3 regions of the Kitasatospora sp. NPDC034023 genome follow, and region 3 is predicted to be linked to each of the others. Evidence: riboswitches for the same ligand, from Rfam matches in the RefSeq annotation. Region 3 holds a riboswitch; each other region holds the start of a gene.
What was found. Region 3 has a riboswitch for cobalamin ahead of ACZ52R_RS12335 (cobalamin biosynthesis protein). Riboswitches for the same ligand answer to the same signal wherever they lie in the genome.

Region 1: it holds a riboswitch for cobalamin, as region 3 does, so the genes downstream of both, nicT (Nickel transporter NicT) here and ACZ52R_RS12335 (cobalamin biosynthesis protein) in region 3, are expected to answer to the same signal.
Region 2: it holds a riboswitch for cobalamin, as region 3 does, so the genes downstream of both, metE (5-methyltetrahydropteroyltriglutamate--homocysteine S-methyltransferase) here and ACZ52R_RS12335 (cobalamin biosynthesis protein) in region 3, are expected to answer to the same signal.

The regions. Positions count from the first base shown of each region.
Region 1 covers NZ_JBVIRY010000007.1:211,274-218,643, reverse strand. Annotated here, with positions in the region: gene ACZ52R_RS13760 (thioesterase family protein) at 1-219, opposite strand, end outside; gene nusB (transcription antitermination factor NusB) at 366-803, opposite strand; gene efp (elongation factor P) at 808-1,371, opposite strand; gene ACZ52R_RS13745 (M24 family metallopeptidase) at 1,452-2,558, opposite strand; gene ACZ52R_RS13740 (cupin domain-containing protein) at 2,661-2,894, opposite strand; gene nicT (Nickel transporter NicT) at 3,048-4,175, opposite strand; cobalamin riboswitch at 4,208-4,421, opposite strand; gene ACZ52R_RS13730 (ArsR/SmtB family transcription factor) at 4,504-4,887, shown strand; gene ACZ52R_RS13725 (hypothetical protein) at 4,943-6,616, shown strand; gene ACZ52R_RS13720 (AAA family ATPase) at 6,648-7,370, opposite strand, start outside.
Region 2 covers NZ_JBVIRY010000033.1:43,714-51,083, reverse strand. Annotated here, with positions in the region: gene ACZ52R_RS33670 (NADH:flavin oxidoreductase) at 1-81, shown strand, start outside; gene ACZ52R_RS33665 (putative Ig domain-containing protein) at 325-2,334, opposite strand; cobalamin riboswitch at 2,896-3,121, shown strand; gene metE (5-methyltetrahydropteroyltriglutamate--homocysteine S-methyltransferase) at 3,278-5,647, shown strand; gene ACZ52R_RS33655 (DUF485 domain-containing protein) at 5,834-6,220, shown strand; gene ACZ52R_RS33650 (solute symporter family protein) at 6,217-7,370, shown strand, end outside.
Region 3 covers NZ_JBVIRY010000006.1:278,069-285,438, reverse strand. Annotated here, with positions in the region: gene ACZ52R_RS12360 (phosphatidylserine decarboxylase) at 1-371, shown strand, start outside; gene ACZ52R_RS12355 (CDP-alcohol phosphatidyltransferase family protein) at 358-1,236, shown strand; gene ACZ52R_RS12350 (hypothetical protein) at 1,324-2,646, opposite strand; gene ACZ52R_RS12345 (alpha/beta hydrolase family protein) at 3,225-4,361, opposite strand; gene ACZ52R_RS12340 (helix-turn-helix domain-containing protein) at 4,487-5,170, opposite strand; cobalamin riboswitch at 5,368-5,499, shown strand; gene ACZ52R_RS12335 (cobalamin biosynthesis protein) at 5,653-6,639, shown strand; gene ACZ52R_RS12330 (cobyric acid synthase) at 6,636-7,370, shown strand, end outside.

The DNA.
Region 1 (7,370 bases), on a different contig from region 3:
GGAGGCGGACAGGTAGTAACCGCTGATCGACACCGGGTCCGGGTGCGTGCCGTGCTCCAGCGACAGCGCGTGTCCGGCCACGGCGAGCAGCAGCCCGCCGTTCACCCCGCCACCGATCTGCCAGCCGGCGCCCAGCTCGGCCTCGTAGCGGCCGGCCTCCTCGGGGTGTCTGGTCAGGGCGATGCCCTGGTCGAACTCGCTGCGGGTCGCGGTGGTCATGTGGGGGGGACCTGCCCTTCGCACGTGGTTCCGAACGCCAAGTTACTGACGAGTAGGTTCCCACCTTACGCCGAGCGGGTGAAACGCGCGACGGCCGCCGGACCCGAAATTTCGGGTCCGGCGGCCGTCTGCGGGGCATCGTCCGGTTATCGGCGGATGCTCGGCTTCAGCTCCAGGAAGCGGGCGAGCAGGCCGTTGACGAAGGCCGGGGAGTCGTCCGTGGAGAACTCCTTGGCGATCTCGACGGCCTCGTCCAGGACGACCGCGTCCGGGACACCGTCCTCCCAGATCAGCTCGTAAGCACCGAGTCGCAGGACGTTGCGGTCCACGATCGGCATCCGGTCGAGCGTCCAACCCACCGCGTACTGCGAGATCAGGTCGTCGATCCGGCGAGCGTGCTGGACGTACCCCTCGATCAGCTCCATGGTGTACTCGCCGATCTGCGGGGTGCCCTCGTCAGGCTTCGGCTCGCGGGCGCGGGCCACCCAGTCGGCGAGGACCTGCTGCGGGTCGACCCCGCGATGGTCGGCCTCGAAGAGGATCTGGAAGGCCCGGGTACGGGCCTTGCTACGTGCGGCCGACACGGACTTACTTCACCCGGCCGAGGTAGCTGCCGTCGCGGGTGTCGACCTTGACCTTCTCACCGGTGGTGACGAAGAGCGGCACCTGGATCTCGGCGCCGGTCTCCAGGGTCGCCGGCTTGGTGCCACCGGTCGAGCGGTCACCCTGGACGCCCGGCTCGGTCTCGGCGATGGTCAGCTCGACGGAGGTCGGGAGCTCGATGTACAGCACCGCGCCCTCGTTGGTGGCGACCAGGGCCTCGAAGCCCTCCAGCAGGTACTTGGCGGCGTCGCCGACGACGGCCTTCTCGATGGTCAGCTGGTCGTAGGTGTCCATGTCCATGAACACGAAGTTCTCGCCGTCCATGTACGAGAACTGCATGCCGCGCTTGTCGACGTTGGCGGTCTCGACCTTGGTGCCCGCGTTGAAGGTCTTGTCGACGACCTTGCCGGTCAGGACCTCCTTGAGCTTGGTACGCACGAAGGCCGGGCCCTTGCCGGGCTTCACGTGCTGGAACTCGACGACAGACCAGAGCTTGCCGCCGTCCAGCTTGAGGACCATGCCGTTCTTGAGATCGTTCGTGGAAGCCACGGGCGCACTTACTCCTGGATATAGCTGTCAAGGAACCAAGGGATTGCGTCCTGCCGCCCACGGCCGTCGAGCGGCCGCGGTCACAGGGCGAGGAGCTCCTTGGTGGTGATGGTGAGCAACTCGGGCCCGCCCTCTTCGAGGGGGCGGACGACGAGCGTGTCCTCGATCCGGACACCACCCTTGCCCGGGAGATGAACCCCTGGGCCGACGGTGACCGGCACGCGGCTGTCCAGTTTACCCATGTCCGACGGACCGAGGCGCGGCGCCTCCCGGATCTCCAACCCGATGCCGTGGCCCACCGGGTGCGGCGAGGCCTCGCTGTGGCCCGCCGCCTCCAGGACCTGCCGGGCGGCCCGGTCGGGTACGCACTGCTCCACGCCCGGTCCGAGCGCCTCCCGGCCGGCCCGCTGGGCCCGGAAGACCAGCCGGTGCAGCTCCACCTGCCAGGGCGCGGGCGCGGCCCCGATCACGAAGGTGCGGGCGGTGGAAACGCCGTAACCGCGGTACTGCGCGCCCATCACGACGGTCAGGAAGTCACCCTCCTCCACCCGGCGGTCGGTCGGCTGGTGGGCGGCCTGGCCGGAGTGGCTGCCGGTGCCGACCGACACCGGGAAGGCGGCCCGGTCCGCGCCGTGGTCGATCATCCGGCGCTCCAGCTCCATCGCCAGGTGCCGCTCGGTGCGGCCGACCAGGATCGACTCCAGCAGCTCGCCGAGCGCCTGGTCGGCGATCTCGGCGGCGATCCGCAGATCGGCGATCTCGTGCTCGTCCTTGACCACCCGCAGCCGCTCGACCACCTGCCCCAGGTCGACCAACCGGGCCCGCTCGGCCAGGCCCGCCACCGCCCGGTGGCGGCTGACGGTCAGGTCGTGCTCCTCCACCGCCAGAGCCGCCACCCCGAAGCTCGCCGCGGCGGCCGCGGCGGCCAGCGCGGTGTCCGCCCCGGCCGCCACCGGCAGCTGGGGGACGTCCGGGGCGATCAGGTGCTCCCCGGAGTCGTCCGGCGGCAGGTCGTCCGGCAGCGCGAGCAACACCCGCTCCCTGGTCAGCAGCAAGGTCGCTCCACAGGGCGCGCAGCCCGTCAGATACCGCACGTTCGCCGCCCGGGTGATCAGCGCCGCATCGGCCCCGGCCGCACTGCAGTGCTCCCTCACCCGCTCCCGCCGACCCGCGTACGCATCCGCCATGCGTCGAGCCTACGAACCCCCGGGCCGAACCGCCCGCCGAGCACTCCCGACGGAACCCCGGGACACCTCGGGCAGGCGCCGTTCGGCGCGCGAGGACAGGGGTCAGCGCGGCGGCCGGGCGGAGACCACCATGGTCAGCGCCGGCATCCGCCGCCCCGGGTTGCGGCAGACGTGCGGGTAGGAGGCGCCGAAGAAGACCGTGCTGCCGACCGGCACCGGGTGTCCGCGCTCGTCGTGCACCAGGGCCGGCTCGCCCTCGTCGACCCGGATGATCTCCACCGTTCCGGCCGGGTGCTGCTCGCGGCCGCATGAGTGACGCTCATGGCGCTGCCGCATGAGCTGTCCTCATGGGGCGGCCGCATGAGTGACGCTCATGGCGCTGCCGCATGAGCTGTCCTCATGGGGCGGCCGCATGAGTCGAGCTCATGGCGCTGCCGCATGAGCGCGGCTCATGCCCCGGCCCCATGAGCCACTCTCATGCCCTCCGGCTCACGACCCCTCGGGTGCCCAGCGCTTCTCGACCCGGGCGAGCTTCCAGTACCCGATCGCCACCGCCCAGACCACCACGAACAGCCCGGCGATCGCGTAGCCGACGTTGTCCAGCGAGATGTCCGCGATCCAGCCGGTCACCGGGTCGGTCAGGTCGAGCTTCTCGTGCAGCACGCCGATCAGTTCGATGGTGCCGATGATGAAGGCCACCGCGATCGACAGCCCAGTGATGGTCAGGTTGTAGTACACCTTGCGAACCGGGTTGGCGAAGGCCCACTGGTACGCGAAGTTCATGAACGTCCCGTCCAGGGTGTCGAACAGGCTCATCCCGGCCGCGAACAGCAGCGCCAGGCAGACGATCGCGTACCAGGGCAGCCCGGAGGCCGCGCCCGAGCCCGCCATCACCATCAGGGTGACCTCGGTCGCGGTGTCGAAGCCCAGGCCCAGCACCATGCCGACCGGGAACATCTGCCCGGGCCGGGTGATCGAGCGGGTCGCCCGGTTCAGCACCCGGGCCATGAAGCCGCGCGAGTCGAGGTGCGCCTCCAGCTCCGCCTCGTCGTACTGCCCGGCCCGCATCGCCCGGAACACCTTGATGATGCCGAGCAGCGCCGCCAGGTTGAGCGCGCCGATCAGGTAGAGGAACACGCCGGAGGTGGTCGTCCCGATCATGCCGAGCCACTTGTGGGTGGCCGAGTCGTCGTCCATCAGCGTGCTCGCCAGCTGCGCGCCGCCCGCCACCAGGGCGGACATGAGGACCACCATCGAGGAGTGCCCGAGGGCGAACCAGAAGCCCACCGAGACCGGCCGCTTGCCGTCCGCCATGAGCTTGCGGGTGGTGTTGTCGATCACCGCGATGTGGTCGGCGTCGAAGGCGTGCCGCATGCCGAGGGTGTACGCGGTGATACCCAGGCCCACCCCGAAGACCTGGGTACCGACCGCGTACCGTTCGGGTGCGACCAGGAAGATGAGCGTCCCGAAGGCCACCACGTGCATGGCCAGGATCACCCCCATCAGCCCGGCCGTACGGACGGTGTCCTCGCGCTTCCACCGGAAGGTGGGCAGCACGGACGGGACCGTTCTCACGCCCGCTTTCACGTCTGCGGCGGCGGTTTCGGGCAGGGTCATCTTCGGATCACGCTCCAGCACCTCGTGGAATCACTTCGTGAGATGCCGTGGCCGGTCTCCTGGCTTACGGGACGTCCGTACCCGCCTTCCCAGGTGCGCGAGGCACCCAGTGGCGTCGTGGGTACGGACGACACTCCTCCGGGGACGGAGGAGTGACCCGATCACAGTGGCGAGGGCCGCTCCGGAATCCGGACCCCTGAGGGTCCGTCACCGGTCTTCCCGAGCACCACGGCGGGCTACACCGTAGGGGCCACGCCCCGACCCATGCAAGGCTGCGCACCTGCGCAGGTGTCCAGGATCACAGCACGCCGCCTGCAAGAATGTCCGCATGCATCTCGTACCGGCCGACCGCGCGGGCCACCGCACCATCGACGGACACCGGGTCTGCGAGGCCATCGCCGCGATCGGCGACGCCGCGCACGTCCGGTCCTGGTCCGAGCGGTTCTCCCTGCTCGCCGACCCCGGACGGCTCGCCCTGCTGCTCGCCCTCCACCGGGCCGGCCCGCTCGCCGTCACCGATCTCGCGGTCGCCACCGGCATGCGCGACACCGCCGTGTCCCAGGCCCTGCGGCTGCTCCGCACGGCCGGCGTGGTCACCGGCGACAAGGACGGACGTGTGGTGCGCTACCGGCTCGTGGACGAGGACATGCGCCCCCTCCTCGACGCGTGCGCCGCCGCCGAGCATCACGAGCCCACCGCAGCGGCGGGCTGACCGACACTCGGGAAACAGCACCCGGCGCGCCACCCCGGATGAGTACGATCATGGTGTGCCGTCCCACCCCCACGTCTGGCCCGCCGACCGCTGGAACACCCGACCGGTCAAGGCCCGCGTGCTGGCGGTCGCCCGCACCCTCACCTCGGCCACCCGGGTCCTGGACGTCCTCACCCTGCTGAACCCCGACGGCATCGCCCGGTACTTCACCGTCAACCCCGGCTCCGCCTTCGCCGACCGCGCCCTCGACGAGTACCTGCACGGCCTGCCCGGCTTCACCGTGCTGGACTGGGAGGACGCCGTCCGGCACCGCTTCGACCTGGCCGTCGCCTGCGCCGTCCACTCCTCCATGCACCGCCTGGACGCCCGGCTCGTCGTCCTCCCCCACGGCGCCGGCTACAACCGCCTGGTGACCGAGTCCACCGGCGACACGGTCAGCGCCGCCGGCCTGTCCCGCAACGAACTCACCCACCGCGGGCGGGTGTTCGTGGACGTCCTCGGCCTCTCCCACCCCGAGCAACTGGACCGCCTGCGGGACTCCTGCCCCGAGGCACTGGACGTCGCCCACGTGGTCGGCGACCCGTGCTTCGACCGGATGCTGCACAGCCGACGCTCCCGCGACACCTACCGCGCCGCACTCGGCGCCGTCGACGGCCGACGGCTCGTCGTCGTCAACTCCACCTGGAGCGAGCACTCGTTATTCGGCCGCCGCCCCGACCTGCCCCAGCGCCTGGTCCGCCGGCTGCCCGCCGACGAGTACACCGTGGCCGTCGTCCTGCACCCCAACATCTGGAGTCGGCACGACCCGGAGTCCCTGCTCGACGCCGCCCGCCGGATGGGCCTGCGCCTGATCCCGCCGCACCAGGGCTGGCAGGCCGCCCTGGTCGCCGCCGACGTCTTGATCGGCGACCACGGCTCGGTCTCCTTCTACGGCGCCGCCCTGGAACGCCCCACCATGCTCGTCGCCACCGGCGCCGCCGAGCTCGACCCGCGCTCCCCCAGCTACGCCTTCGGCCAGGCCGCACCCGTGCTCGACCCCGACGGAGACCTCCCCGCCCAGGTCGAGAAGGCTCTGGCCCGGGACCCCGCCGACCTGCGCGAGATCACCGACCGCTCACTCGCCCGCCGCGGCGAATCCGCCCGGGTGCTGCGCCCGCTGCTCTACTCCTTCCTGGAGCAACTGGACGAACCAGGGGACGAACCGGCCCTGCCGCCCTACCCCAAGCCCGTCCTCGGCCCCGGAGCCGCCGACCGGCCCACCGCCTACGACGTCGAGGGCGCGAGCGAGGGGACGGAGGTCAGCCTGCGGCGCTACCCCTTCGACCCGAAGGACCACAGCCCACGGGGCTTCCACGCCCTCACCGACGAGCACCCCGGCGACGCCCTGCGCTACACGGCCGAGGTCCTCGCCCGGACCGAGGTGCACGCCGAGCGCCCCGCCGAACGCTGGCTCGCCGACTCCGCCGCCGAACTCCCCGGCCTCGCCGTCGCGGTGGCCGCCCTCGGCCCGGACCGTCACCTGCTCCGGCTGCGCACCGGCCTGCTGCTGGCGGCCTGCGCCGAACCGGACTGGACGGGCACCGCCCCCAGCGTCGATCCGCTGCTGCTCGGCTCCGCCGTCGCCTGCTGGCTCGCCGACGGCGGCGACCCGGCCGCCCTCCCCGAGCACGGGCTCACCATCCGCACCGGCGAGCGCCGCACCCGGGTGTCCTTCCGTACCGGACCGTAGGGCCCAGACCATAGAGCCCGGACCGTAAGGCCTAGCTCGACAGTTGGCGCAGCCGCTCGCGGCTGCGTTCCGCCAGTTCCTCGTCGCCCTGCTCCTCGGCGAGGGTGAGCAGCAGGGTGTGGGCCTGCGCCTCCTTCGCGTACTGGCTGCGCTGCCCGGCCTGCCGGGCGCAGTCCTCGGCCTGGGCGACGGCGAGGTCCAGCTGTCCGAGCGCCCGGTGGGCCCGGGCGCGCACCAGCGGCAGCTTCATCAGCATGTCGTTGTCGTGCGACTCCTCGGCCTGGGCCGTGGCCTCGGCCAGGACGGCCAGCGCCTCCTCCGGCCGGCCGTCGGCGATCAACGCCTGCGCCAGGTGGTAGGCCTGGACGATCTCGCCGTGGTCGTCGCCCCGGTTCTCCGCCAGGGCCAGGGTGAACCGTTCCACCGCGTCGCCCGGGCGGCCGTCGGCCAGACACAGCAGGCCGTCCATCTCGTAGAGCACGCCGACGACCTGGCGGTTGGTGACCAGCGGCGCCTGCTCCGTGGCGAGCGCGAACTGTTCGGCGGCGAGCGGGTACTCCTTGCGGTCGAGGTAGGCGCGGGCCAGTTGGTTGCGCATCCGCACCACGGCGTCCGGCTGGTTGTCCCACTGTGCCGACTCGATGCCGAGCCGGTGGGTGGCGATCCAGTCCTGGAAGAGCTTCCGGTCGTGGTAGAGCAGCCAGAGCGACTCGCAGAGCCGCCACACCTCGCCGTGCCAGCCCTGCTCGGCCGC
Region 2 (7,370 bases), on a different contig from region 3:
CAGTGGGCCGCGAAGGTCCTCGCCGGCCGCTTCGCCGACCTGCACCCTTACGACGCCGCCGCAGTCCGCACCCTGAGCTGACCCCCCCGCCCCGAGGCCCTGCCGCGCGGCGCGCGCGAGAGGGCCGGAGGGCCGGGCAGACCGGCCACACCCCGGATACCTACCGGAAGTCGGCCGGCCTGCTGACGGCCGGCGCGCAGAGCGGCTGACCGTTCGGCAGGCGCACCACCCCGCCCGGTGGTCCGCCGCTGCCGACGGGTGGAAGGCGGTGGGGCTGCGGCAGCCGGCTGCCGCAGCCCCACGGATCGTACGGTCAGGAGATGGTCAGGACACGGTGAGGGCCGTGTCGTCGATGACGAAGCTCGTCTGGAGGGAGCTGTCCTCGGTGCCGGTGAACTTCACGGTGACGTTCTGGCCGGCGTAGGCGGAGAGGTCGAAGGTGCGCTGCTGGTAGCCGGCCGCGGCGTCCACGTTGGAGTAGGTCTTCAGCGTGGTGCCGTTGACCGAGACGGTCAGCTTGTCGTACGCGGTGCTGCCCGACTCCGCGGTGTCGATGTGCAGGTAGAAGCTGAGGGCGGCCTTGCAGCCGGCCGGTACGGCCAGGGTCTGGGCGAGCGTGTCGGTGTGGGCGGAGCCGTAGCCGTCGAGCCAGGACTTCCAGCTGCCGCCGTGGGCGGGCTCACTGCCGGAGTTGTCGATCACGCCGGCGCTGGCCGTCCACGGGGTGGCGCTGCCGGTCTCGAAGCCGGGGTTGCCGAGGAGCTGGGCGGGGGTGCAGCCGCCGCCGGCGCCGGTGACGGTCCAGCCGAAGGTGGTGGAGCCGCTGGCGCCGGTGCCGTCGGTGGCGGTGACGGTCACGGTGAAGGTGCCGGCGGTGTTCGCGGTGCCGGTGATCAGGCCGGTGGCGGCGTCGACGCTCAGGCCGGCGGGCAGGCCGGTGGCGCCGTAGCCGAGGGACTGGCCGGAGGCCGAGTCGGTGGCGTGGATCTGCAGGCTGACGGCGGAGCCCTGGGCGGTGCTCTGGCTGCCCGGGTTGGTCACGGTGACGGTGTTGCCGCCGGTGCTGCCGTTGGTGAAGGCGGCGGTGCCGTTGGGCGTGCCGAGGCCGGTCGGGCCGTCGTAGCCGGCGGCGGCGGTGCACAGGTAGGACGGGGAGCAGCTGCCGTTGGCGCCGCTGGTGACGTCGTACAGGGAGCCGGTGTGCGCGTACGGGTAGGAGGCCGGGGCGGTGCCGGCGGCCGGGGTGCCCGCCAGGGCGTAGACGGAGGCGATGATCGGGGAGGAGGCGCTGGTGCCGCCGTAGACGTTCCAGCCCGAGCCGCCGTAGGTCTGGTAGACGGCGACGCCGGTGGCCGGGTCGGCGACGGCGGAGACGTCGGCGACGGTGCGCTTGCCGCAGCCGGTGTCGTGCTGCCAGCTCGGCTTGGCGTCGTAGGCGGAGCAGCCGGAGCCGGCGCCGTTGCCGCCGGAGCTGCTGCCCCAGACCTTCTCGGTCCAACCGCGGGCGGTGGAGGCGCGGTTGAGGCTGGTGCCGCCGACGGCGGTCACGTACTGGGAGGCGGCCGGGTACTCGACGCCGTAGCCGGAGTCACCGGAGGAGACGGTGATGGCGACGCCGGGGTGGTTGAAGTAGCTGGTGTCGGAGCTCGGGTCGGTGGAGTCCTCGCCGCCGCCGTAGCTGTTGGAGACGTACTTGGCGCCCATCGAGACGGCGGTGTTGACGGCGGCGCCGAGGTTGCTCATGTTGGCGTCGTCGGACTCGACCAGCAGGATGTGGCAGTTGGGGCAGACGGCGCTGACCATGTCGACGTCGAGCGAGATCTCGCCGGCCCAGCCGCTGTCGGCGGTCGGGTAGCTGGTGCCGCCGCGCTGGTCGACCTTCCTGAAGCAGCCGTTGGCGGTGGTGCAGGCGGGCAGGCCGTACTGGGAGCGGTAGGTGGCGAGGTCGGACTCCGCGTTGGGGTCGTCCTGGGCGTCGACGATGGCGACGGTGGCGCCGGCGCCGGCCGAGGTCGGGAGGTTGTAGGCGGAGGCGAGGTCGCTGGGGCCCAGGCCGGAGGGGTTGATGTCCGGAGCCAGGGCGAGGTGCTGGACGAGGTCGGTGCGGGCGAGCGCGAGGCAGGCCATTTCGCCGGGGTGGGTCGGGGCGGCGCAGACGTGCTTGGTGGTGACACCGGTGGTGGGGCCGGTGCCGGCGGTCCCGCCGGGGACGGCGGCGGCGCCGGGGGCGGTGGCCGCGAGCAGGCCGGTGGCGGCCAGCGCGAAGGCGGGCAGGGCGGCGAGCAGTCTGCGCGCCCGGGCAGGGCGCGCACCGCTGGGGGAGTGGAAGCGCAAGAGTCGACCCTCCGTGGGGGTGAGGGCGCGGCCGGTGCCGGCAGTTGGGGTGCTCGCCGGGACGGGCTCGGGCCCGTGCTGACGGATCACGTGCAGGTGCTCGTCGGCCACGGCGGATGGCCGTGGACCGGCATGGTGCTTGCGCTGTACGGGAGGTGGGGCACGCACCCCGGGTGAGCAGGGTGGTGTGGCCATGACATGCATGGGCATGTCGGAGGCCCGTACCGTTCACGGTCGGGCCCGGCCGCTTCGGCACCGCCATGAGGTTACTGACGGGTGTTCGACAACCTCAAGGTGCCGTTCGCAGCCTTTACCGGGCTTTGCCCATCAATTGTCCGGAGGATGAGGCGGGTTGCTCCGCACCGGCGGAGGCGGGCTGCTCCGCACCGGCGGAGCCGGGTCGCGACGCCGGTGGGTGTCGGTGGGTCCCGCCGTGACGAGCCGTCATGTTCCGACTCCCGCGATGGGGAAGCCTGGTCCTCCGGCCGCTCCTCGCGTCGACGCCGTCCCAGTATCCGGACGATTTGAGCGAATCCCTGTTCAGCTCCCGCGGTCCTGCGCCTAAGCTGGCCGTGCAGCTGGTTCGCCCTGTCCGCCAGGCAGGCGCGTCGCAAGAGGGAACCCGGTGGGAATCCGGGACTGCCCCGCAGCGGTGAGTGGGAACGACCGCCGTCATACGCACTGGGCCCGGGACGGGTCTGGGAAGCGACGGCCAGTAGGTGTCCGCCCTGGAAGCAGGGCGGCTGTGCCCGCGAGTCCGAAGACCTGCCACTGCCCGCGCGCGACCGATCGCGCGCGGAGATCCGGTGACCTCGAGGGCGGGTCGGCGTACCTACCAGACGGAGCCGCGCCCACGTGCGGGCGCCCGTCCGGTTCGTCACCCCTTCGCGCCTTCGTCCCGTCATCGGGGACCAGAGGAATCAGGCTCGCGAAGGAGAGTCCCTTGACAGCGAAGTCCGCAGCGACCACCACCAGCACCACCGCAGTCGCCACCACCGCCACCACCACCGGCGCCGCAACCACCACCGCAGCCACCGCGTACGGCTACCCCCGGCAGGGTCGCAACCGGGAACTGAAGAAGGCGATCGAGGGGTACTGGAAGGGCGCGGTCACCGCCGAGGCGCTGCTGAACACCGCCGCCGACCTGCGCCGGGAGAGCTGGGCCCAGCTCGCCGAGGCCGGGGTTGGGGAAGTCCCGACCGGAGACTTCTCCCTCTACGACCACGTGCTGGACACGACGGTCGCCGTCGGCGCGATCCCCGCCCGACACCGGTCCGCGGTCGACACCGATCCCCTGGACGGCTACTTCGCCATGGCACGCGGCACCCAGGAGGTGGCGCCGCTGGAGATGACCAAGTGGTTCGACACCAACTACCACTATCTCGTACCGGAGTTGGGCTCCGACACGGTCTTCGCCGCGAACCCGGCCAAGGCGGTCGCCGAGCTGCGCGAGGCCCTCGTCCTCGGCCACGCCGCCAGGCCGGTGCTGGTCGGTCCGGTGACCTACCTGCTGCTCGCCAAGCCCGCTCCCGGGGTGGCCGAGGACTTCCAGCCGATCACCCTGCTGGACCGGCTGCTGCCCGTCTACGCCGAACTGCTCGCCCACCTGCGGGCGGCGGGCGCCGAATGGGTGCAACTGGACGAGCCCGCCCTCGTCCAGGACCGCACCCCGGCCGAACTCAACGCCGCCGCCCGCACCTACCGCGAGCTGGGCGGCCTCGCCGACCGGCCCAAGCTGCTGGTCGCGAGCTACTTCGACCGCCTCGGCGACGCCCTGCCGGTGCTCGCCAAGGCCCCGGTCGAGGGCCTGGCGCTGGACTTCACCGGCCCGGCCGCCGCCAACCTGAACGACCTCGCCGCCGCCGGCGGCCTGCCCGGCAAGCGGCTGGTCGCGGGAGTCGTCGACGGCCGCAACATCTGGATCAACGACCTGGAGAAGTCGCTGGCCACCCTGGCGACCCTGCTCGGCCTCGCCGACAGCGTGGACGTCGCGCCGTCCTGCTCCCTGCTGCACGTGCCGATCGACGCCGCCGCCGAACGCGACATCGACCCGCAGATCGCCCGATGGCTGGCCTTCGCCCGGCAGAAGGCCGCCGAGGTCGCCCTGCTGGCCCGCGGTCTGCGGGAGGGCGCCGGTGCGATCACCGCCGAACTCGCCGCGAACCGCGCCGACCTGGCCTCCCGGGCCACCTCCCCGATCACCCGCGACCCGGCGGTCCGGGCCCGGGTCGCCGCCGTCACCGGGGCCGACACCCGCCGCGCCCAGCCCTACCCCGTCCGGGCGGCGGCCCAACGCGCCCGGCTCGGCCTGCCGCTGCTGCCGACCACCACCATCGGATCCTTCCCGCAGACCACCGAACTGCGCGTCGCCCGCGCCGACTTGGCGGCCGGTCGGATCGACGCGGGCGCGTACCGCGAGCGGATGGCGGCCGAGGTCCGCGAGGTCATCGCCTACCAGGAGAAGGCCGGACTGGACGTCCTGGTGCACGGCGAGCCCGAACGCAACGACATGGTCCAGTACTTCGCCGAGCAGCTCACCGGCTACCTGGCCACCCGGCACGGCTGGGTGCAGTCCTACGGCACCCGCTACGTGCGGCCCCCGGTCCTCGCGGGGGACATCTCCCGCCCGCGCCCGATGACCGTCGACTGGTTCCGCTACGCGCAGGGCCTGACCGCCCGCCCGGTCAAGGGCATGCTCACCGGCCCGGTCACCATGCTCGCCTGGTCCTTCGTCCGCGACGACCAGCCGCTCGCCGACACCGCCCGCCAGGTCGCCCTCGCCCTGCGCGACGAGGTCACCGACCTGGAGGCCGCGGGCGCCGCCGTCGTCCAGGTCGACGAGCCGGCCCTGCGCGAAACCCTCCCGCTGCGGGCCGCCGACCGCCCGGCGTACCTCGACTGGGCCACCGAGTCCTTCCGCCTCGCCACCTCCGGCGTCCGCGCCGACACCCAGGTCCACACCCACATGTGCTACGCCGAGTTCGGCGCCATCATGACGGCGATCGACGACCTCGACGCGGACGTCATCTCCCTGGAGGCCACCCGCTCGCACATGGAGGTCGCCGGAGAGCTCGCCGAGGCCGGCTACCCGCGCGAGGTCGGCCCCGGCGTCTGGGACATCCACTCCCCGCGCGTCCCGAGCACCGACGAGGCGCTCACCCTCCTGCGGGCCGGCCTCGCCGCCATCCCGGCCGAGCGGCTGTGGGTCAACCCCGACTGCGGCCTGAAGACCCGCGGCTGGCCGGAGACCCGCGCGTCCCTGGACAGCCTGGTCGCCGCCGCCCGCCGCCTGCGCGAGGAACTCGCCGGCTGACCCGCCGGCGGACGGCCACCGGGGCGGAGGCGGCACTCGCCGCGTCCGCCCCGGTGGGCCGGGCCGTTGCCGGTTGCCGGTCGCGGATCGCCGGTTTCCGCCGCCGGTCGCTCGTTGATCGCTTGTCTACCGCGCACTTCTACGGTCGGGCCATCGGCAAGTTCCGCACCGCTCAGAAGGATTCCCATGATGGACCCCACCGTGTCGTCGGGCCGCGACGCGCCCTGGATCGGCGACGATCCGCGATTCACCGAACTGCGCGCCGCCTACCGCACGTTCGTGTTCCCGGTGACGGCGGCCTTCCTGCTCTGGTTCCTGGCGTACGTGCTCTGCTCGGCCTATGCCCGCGACCTCATGGCGACGAAGGTCGTCGGGAACGTCAACGTGGCCCTGGTCTTCGGACTGCTGCAGTTCGTCTCGACCTTCGGCATCGCCCTGGCCTACGGCCGGTTCGCCGCCCGGCGGCTGGACCCGCTGGCCGCGGCCCTGCGGAGCGTGGCGGTGTCCCACCCGACAGCCCCGGCCCCGGCCGGCCACGGCGGCGACCAGGAACCGACGGAGAACCAGGCATGACACAGCACCTTCCGCTCGCCGCGACGACGGCGCAGTCGGCATCGAACAAGGCCCTGACGATCGGCCTGTTCGTCGCCCTGGTGGCGGTGACCCTCGTCATCACCCTCTGGGCGCGGCGGAGCACCCGGGGCACCGGCGGCTTCTACACCGGCGGCGGCGAGTTCTCCGCGCTGCAGAACGGCATCGCGATCTCGGGCGACTACCTGTCCGCGGCCTCCTTCCTCGGCATCGCCGGGATCATCGCGCTCTCCGGGTACGACGGCTTCCTCTACTCGATCGGCTTCCTGGTCGCCTGGCTGGTCGCGCTGCTGCTGGTCGCCGAACTGCTGCGCAACACCGGCCGGTTCACCATGGCCGACGTGCTGGCCGCGCGGCTGCGCAGCGGGCCGATGCGCACCGCAGCGGGCGTGTCGACCATCGTGGTCTCGATCTTCTACCTGATCGCGCAGATGGTCGGCGCGGCGACGATCGTGGGGCAGCTGCTCGACGTCAAGGGCAGCGCCGCGCAGATCTGGACCATCGCCGGGGTCGGCGCCCTGATGATCGTCTACGTCGTGGTCGGCGGGATGAAGGGCACCACCTGGGTGCAGATCGTCAAGGCGGTGCTGCTGATCGCCGGCGCGGCGACGATGACCGTGTGGGTGCTGGCGAAGTACGGGTTCAACATCAGCCACCTGCTCGGGGACGCCGCGGCGGCGTCCAAGAAGGGCGACGCCTTCCTCCAGCCCGGCCTGAAGTACGGGGCGACCGACGGCTGGTCGAAGCTCGACCTGGTCAGCCTCGGCACCGCCCTGGTGCTGGGCACCGCGGCGCTGCCGCACGTGCTGGTCCGCTTCTACACCGTCCCGACCGGGCGTGACGCACGCAAGTCGGTGAACTGGTCGATCGGCATCATCGGGGTGTTCTACCTGATGACCCTGGTGCTCGGCTTCGGCGCGGCCGCGCTGGTCGGCACGGCGACGATCAAGGAGAAGGACCCCTCCGGCAACACCGCCGCCACCCTGCTGGCCGAGCACCTCGGCGGCGGCGCGGGCACCACCGGCGGCTCCCTGATGCTCGCCTTCATCGCGGCGGTCGCGTTCGCCACCATCCTGGCGGTCGTCGCCGGGCTCACCCTGACCTCCTCGTCGTCGTTCGCCCATGACCTGTA
Region 3 (7,370 bases):
GGGTCGCGATCTTCATGAGCCCGCTCAACGTCCACGTCAACCGCGCGCCCCTGCCGGGCACGGTGACGTCGGTCGAGCACGTCGCGGGCGGCTTCGTCCCCGCGTTCAACAAGGACAGCGACCAGAACGAGCGGGTCGTCTGGCACTTCGACACCGAGCTCGGCGACATCGAGATGGTCCAGATCGCGGGGGCCGTGGCCCGCCGCATCGTGCCGTACGTGGCCGCCGGAACCAAGGTCGAGCAGGGCGACCGGATCGGCCTGATCCGGTTCGGGTCCCGGGTCGACACCTACCTGCCGGCCGGCGTCGAGGTCGGCGTCGAGGTCGGCCAGAAGACCACAGCCGGGGTGACGCGCCTTGACCGTGACTGATCCTGAGACAATCGTCGGCCTGGACGACGAGGAGACGGCCCTGCGCCGCCGCCGCTGGGCGCGCGACCGCGAGCTGCGCGCCCCGCGCTCTCCCCAGCACCTGTCCACCGCCGACTTCCTGACCCTGGGGAACGCCGTCTGCGGCTTCCTGGCGATCTACTCGATCACCACCGGGGTCCTTGTCCCGCACATCACCAACCCGGACGCCGCTCCGGACCGGCACAGCGCCGCCACCGCGGTCACGCTGCTGCTGATCGGCTCCATGTGCGACCTCTTCGACGGCCTGGTGGCGCGCAAGCTGCGCTCCTCCGCCCTCGGAGCGGAACTGGACAACCTGGCGGACCTGATCAGCTTCGGCATCGCGCCGGCCTACTTCGTCGCGGTCTGGGGCATGGTCTCCCAGGGCTCCAACAGCAAGCTCTCGGCGCTCATCGCGATCACCGTGCTGCTCGCGGTCGTCCTGCGGCTGGCCCGCTTCTCGGCCGTCAAGATGCGGCCCGGGGTGTTCCAGGGCATGCCCTGCCCGATGGGCGCGATGACGGTCATCGCCATCGTGCTGCTCGACCCGCCGTTCCTGCCCGGTCTGCTCGCCATCTTCGGCGCCGCGTACCTGATGGTCAGCCGGATCGAGTACCCGAAGCCGCAGGGGCTGCTGGCCACCGCCACGCTCTGCTGGATCGTGGTCTCCATCGGCTGCCTGGCCGCCTGGGCCACCGGCCTGCCCGGCGGCGACGCGCTGATGCACGTCGGCGCGTTCGCCCAGATCACGCTCGCCGCGATGGCGCCGCTGCTGGTCATCCGCCGCAAGGTGGGGCAGAAGGTCGGCGACGTCCGCGCCCGGCGGGCGGAGTCGCGGCTCGGCTGAGGCCGCTCGTTCGACCCACGCGGAAGGGCCCGGAACCGATCGGTTCCGGGCCCTTCGCCGTGCTCCGTTCCAGCGAGCCCGCGGTGGCTACGCCCCGCCGGTGTGGACGCTGAAGGCCGAACGGCGAGCCGCCCGCGCCACCCCCGGGTCCGGGTGCACGCCCGAGACCGCCGTCAGCACCGAGGCCGCCCTCGGGTGCCCGGACTGCCGGGCCCGGGCGAACAGCCGCACCGGGTCGCCCGCCGAGGCACCCTCGACATGGCCCACCAGCAGCTCCGTCTCGCCGTGGTCGAGCACCGCCGCCGCCGTGTCCACCCAGAGCCAGGCCGCGTCGTCCGCGCCCAGCACGTCCGCCGGGGAAACCCCCTCGTCCGCGCGCTCCGCCAGCCACAGCAGCGCGTACGGGCGCAGCACCGGCGCGTCCACCGCCGCCCGCACCGCCTGCTCGGCCGGCCCTCCGGCCACCCGCAGCGCCTCGAATGCCAGCCCGCGCACCAGCGCGTCGTCGCCCCGTGCCGCCTCCAGCAGCTCGGCCACCGCCCGGTCCGCCGGACGGGCCGCCACCCAGGCGCGGTACTCGGCGCGGGCCGGGCCCGGCGAGTAGTCCGCACAGGCGTTCAGCAGCTCGAAAGCGCTCTGCTCGATGTGCCCGGCCGCGGTCTGCGCGACCGTGCAGATCTCCTCCAGCTTCGCCCGCACCGCCCAGTGGCCGAGCGGCGACAGCTCGGCGGCCTCGTTCCTGCGCGTCAGGGCGCCGACGGCCGCCAGGCCGTCCAGCATCCAGTCCAGGACGGCGGCCACGTCCGAGGGCGAGGCCGGGGTGTCGATCTGCGGCTCCCGGCAGGTGCCGCGGACCGCGGACACCGCGGAGGCCGCGTGCGGCACGGGCGACAGGCCCGGACCGCCGGCCCCGCCGACCCGGCGCTCGTCCAGGCCACGGCGCAGCAGCTCCAGCAGCTCGCTCTCGGCCACCGGACCGTCCACCAGGTGCAGGAAGGAGAGCAGCTGCGGAGCCTGGTCCACGGCCTGCCCGGCCAGTACGGCGAACACCCCGCGCAGCGCGGCGGGCGGCACCGGGGCGAGCAGGGTCCAGGCGTCGAACAGCGCCGACCAGCCGCGCACCACGGCCTCGTCGTCGTGCTCCCAGGCGTGCAGGCGCCAGCCCGGACCGGCCCCGGTGTCCCGGGCCTCCACCAGGCCCACCAGGAGCGCCTGCCCCCAGGCCTTGGCGGCGGCACCGACCGTCATGGCCAGCGCCCGGCCCGCCGCACGGGCGTCCTCCGGGAGCAGCTCGCCACGCTTGTCGATCTCCGGCAGCTCCCCGGCCCAGCGGGCGATCCGGACGGCGTCCACCAGCATCCGGCGGGCCAGCGGCGCCAGCTCGGCCGGCGCCGGAAAGCCCTCCGGCACGGGAACCCGGCCCCGTCCGGGCGCCGGCGCGGGTCCCCGTCGCCGGGGTACGCCGTTACGGGGTACAACCGCCCCGCTCGGCCTGCCACCGGCTGGCCGGTGGGCCGTACCGGGGAGACGGGTCACCGTCGCACCGGTACCGATCGGAGGCGGGAGCGGGGCATCACGGTCGCGCGGGTTCCGAGACGTCACGTCGAGCAGTCTTCCCCTTGTACCGGCCTTCTGTCACATCCGGTTGTCCGTACGACCGGGCGCCCGGTGGCGACACCTCCGCAAGATCGGGCAACAGAGGCAAACCGCCTGGCCGGAAACATGTGACCTGCTCATGCCAGGTCAGTCGCGACGGTTGCTGCGGCCGTTCGAGCGGTCACGGAACGTGAGGGGGAGGGTGGTGTGCGGGGCCAAAAATGTGCCCCTCACTGCGCGGCGACCGCTGCGGGCCGCGCCGAAGCCGTCGGCGGGCGGCAGGGCTGTCGAGCCCGGATCCGGACGGATGGGCGCGCGGGACGGGCCGATCTTGGAGCACGAGAAGTCGGCGGGTCCGACTTCCCGCGCTCCGCACGGGCGGTGGCTCCCGGTCAGAGGAGCGGGGTGAGCCAGCGACGGAGGAGTTCGGTGTAGTGGTCGGGGGCGGAGTTCCAGAGGGTGCCGTGGTCGGCGCCGGGGAAGGGCTGGAGGCCGACCACGTCGGGGCGGGCGGCGGCGAGGCGCTCGGCACTGCGGAACGGGGAGACCCGGTCGGCCGGACTGTGCAGGAGGAGGGTCGGGACGCGCAGGTCGGCTCCCTCGGCGATGCGGGAGAAGTCGGCGAGGTCGACGCCGGTGCGGCCCTGGGCGGCGAGGGCGCCGAGTTCGACGGCCGCACCCCGGACGCCCAGCCGTTCGGCGTCGCCGCGGGCGGTGGCCGGCAGGTCGAGGACCGGCGAGTCGAGGATCAGGCCGCTGACGGCGTACGCCCAGGCGGAGCGGGCCGCCGTCTGCAGGACCATCGTGGCGCCGACCGACCAGCCGTAGAGGATCACCCGACCCGCACCGTGGGCGAGCGCCAGCCGTACCGCCGCCTCGACGTCACGCCACTCGGTCTCGCCGAAGTGGCTGTACCCGTCCGCGGAGGCCGGGGCGCCCTCGTCGCCGCGGTAGGTGACGGCGAGGGCGGGCAGGCCGAGACGGTCGAGGACGGGCAGGACCGGAAGGGTCTGCTGGCGGTCGGCCTCGGGGCCGTGGACGAGGATCACCCACGTGCCGCGCTTGCCGTCGAGATACCAGGCGGGGAGGGCGCCGAGTTCGCCGTCGACCGCGGTCTCGGTGTAGGCGAGGCCGAGCGCCCGGGTGGGGTCGCCGACGTGGACGCGCGGGGTGAAGCGGACCTCGGCGCCGGGGACGAGGGTGCCCCGGTCGGCGCGGACCAGCCGACGGGTGACGCCCTCCTCGTCGCTGTGCAGGACCTCCTCGACGACCGCGTGGCCGCCGTCGTCCCACTCGACCGCCCAGCGGCCGGGACGCAGGCTCTCGGGGCTGCGGCTGAAGGTGATCCGCCCGACGCCGAGGCCGCGGACCAGGACCGGCCCGGACTCCTGCACGGCCGTGACCGGGCGGACCATCCGCTCGGAGGCCCGGCGGCCGATCACCAGGACGACGGCCCCGGCTCCGACGGCGGCGGCCGCCACGACGGCGGCGGTTCCCCAGCGCATATCGATCCCCGCTCTGTTGGTCACGGACCGGACGGTGTTCGTGCACCAGTCCACCGGCGCCCCGGCCGCCCGGCCACCGGGCTGGGCCGTCCGGGTCACTCGGCGCGGGGTCGGGGCGCGGGGACGGGGTCCGGCGTCGGGGCGCGGGGTCAGTCCGTGGCGGCGTCGAGGAGGTGCCAGAAGCGGGGGGTGAGGGAGTCGGTGGTGGGGGGTGGGGCGGCGCGGGTGGTGGCGCCCCAGTGGGTGGGGACGTGGTGTTCCTGGTGGAGGACGGTGAGAGCGGCGGCGAGGGTGTCGGCGGGGGCCGGGACGATGCGGGCGAGGGCGCGGAGGCGGGGTTGCCAGCGGCCCGCGACGCACTGGCGGAGGAGCTGGCCGAGGGCCTCCCGGCGGCCGGTGGCCTCCACGAGCTCGGGCAGGGTCAGGTCGAGGACCTCGGCGAGGGCGCGGGTCTGTTCCTCGTCGCCGTCCCATTGGCCGGTCAGTTCGGCCTGCCGGTAGGTGGCGAGGACGGTGCCGGTGCGGTCGGCGACGGCGGCCTGGCCGAGTTCACGGGCGACGCGGTGGTCGCGCAGCCGTACCGGGCGGGTGTCCATCAGCTGGGCGGCGGGGCACCAGAGGGCGCGGGCGAGGGCGACGAACTCCGGTTCGCTGGGGCGCAGCTCGCCGGCCTCCCAGGCGAGGACGTGGGCGGGCAGCAGCCGGACGCCGTGCGCGGCCATGCCCTCCGCGACCTGCTCGGGGGTCAGGCCGAGGCCGGCCCGGTGGGCGCGGGCGGCCGCGGGGGAGAACGGCACCGGAGGCGGGACAGTGGGGGTCTTTCTGCGACGCATGCCACCGAACGGTAGGCGCGGACCGCGGTGCGCCCCAGCGACCGAACCCACGAAGCGGCCGGTCCGGGGGCGGTGCTCCGCTGGGCGATCCCACAGCGCGTCGGGGCGGTGCCCGGTGTGACCAACCCCTCCGTGACCTCGGTTGACTCCCGGTTCGGCCGCGTGATGGGATCCTGGGGCCAATCGGAGGCATGGAGAGGAAGCCGGTGCGAGTCCGGCGCGGTCCCGCCACTGTCACCGGGGAGCACGCTCGGAATGATCGCCACGGCGGGCCGTCAGAAGCCGCTGGAAGGCCCCGGGGGTGTGTCCGACCCGGAAGCCAGGAGACTCTCGCCCCCGCTACGTCGATCCAGGGCGCGGACCCTGAGTGAGGACACGCACGCGATGCAGGCTGCCCCGCCCCACCGGACTCCGAGCGGCCTTCCGCCGAGCTGTCTCCCGATGAGTTGTCTTCCGATCAGCCCCCTTCCGGCGTTCGTCCTGTGACCGTCCGTCCTGCGACCGGACGCCCCCTGGCCCGCGCCGCCGCGTTCGCACTGGGCGCCGTCGCGGGCTACGCCGCCGACGCCCGCTTCGCCGACCCGCGCCGGGGCCACCCGGTGGCCGTCTTCGGCAGCGCGGCGACCCGGCTGGAGCGGCGCCTGTGGCGCGACGACCGTACGGCCGGGGCCGGGTACACGGCGCTGTGCGTGGGCGCGGTCGCGGCGGGCGCGCTCGCCCTGGACCGTACGGTGGGCCGGCGCCCGCTGGGCCGGGCGGCGCTGGCGGCGGCCGCGACCTGGACGGTCCTCGGCGGCACCTCGCTCACCCGGGAGGCCCGCGCCATCGGCCGCTCGCTGAAGGACGGCGACCTGCGGGCCGCGCGGGAGCGGCTGCCGCACCTGTGCGGGCGGGATCCGAGCGCGCTGGACGGGCAGCAGATCGCCCGCGCGGTGGTCGAGTCGGTGGCCGAGAACACCGCCGACGCCGTGGTGAACGCGCTGGCCTGGGGTGCCCTGGCGGGCACGCCCGGGCTGCTGGCGTTCCGTGCGGTGAACACCCTGGACGCCATGGTGGGACACCGTTCGCCGCGCTACGCCCGGTTCGGCTGGGCCTCGGCCCGGCTGGACGACGTGGCGGGCTGGCCGGGCGCCCGGCTGACCGCACTGCTGACGGTGGCCGCCGCCCCGCAGCCCCGGACGGCCTGGCGGGTCTGGCGGCGCGACGGCTCCTCGCACCCGAGCCCGAACGCGGGCCAGGCGGAGTCGGCGTTCGCCGGGGCGGTGGGCGTGCGGCTGGGCGGCACGCTGCAGTACGGCGAGCGCGTGGAGCACCGTCCGGTGCTGGGCGCGGAGCTGCGGCCGGTGACGGTGGACGACATCGAGCGGGCCTGCGCGCTCTCCCGGCGGGTGGGCGCGCTGGCACTGGGTACGACGGTCGCGGGGCATCTCGTGATCAGGGCGTTCGGTAAGAGGAGGGGTGGGGCATGAGCAACGCGCTGCTGGTCGCCGGGACGACCTCGGACGCGGGCAAGAGCGTGGTGACGGCCGGCATCTGCCGCTGGCTGGCCCGCCAGGGTGTGCGGGTCGCGCCGTACAAGGCGCAGAACATGTCGTTGAACTCCTTCGTCACCGCCGACGGCGCCGAGATCGGGCGGGCCCAGGCGATGCAGGCGCAGGCCGCCCGGGTGGAGCCGGAGGCGGCGATGAACCCGGTGCTGCTGAAGCCCGGCGCGGACGGCCGCAGCCAGGTGGTGCTGCTGGGCAGGCCGGTCGCCGAGGTGGGTGCGCTGGACTACCGCGAGCGCAAGCCCGTCCTGCTGGAGCGCGCCCTGGAGTGCCTGGCCGACCTGCGCCGCCGCTACGACGTGGTCGTCTGCGAGGGCGCCGGCTCGCCCGCCGAGATCAACCTGCGCGACCGCGACATCGCCAACATGGGCCTGGCCACGGCCGCCGGGCTGCCGGTGGTGGTGGTCGGGGACATCGACCGCGGCGGCGTGTTCGCGGCGATGTACGGGACGCTGGCGCTGCTGTCGGCGGAGGACCAGCGGCACGTGGCCGGCTGGTTCGTCAACAAGTTCCGCGGCGACGCGCGGCTGCTGGCGCCCGGGCTGGAGATGCTGCACGAGCTGACCGGCCGTCCGGTGCTGGGCACCCTGCCGATGCTGCCCGGACTGTGGCTGGACGCCGAGGACTCGCTGGACCTGTCGACGGTGGTGGAC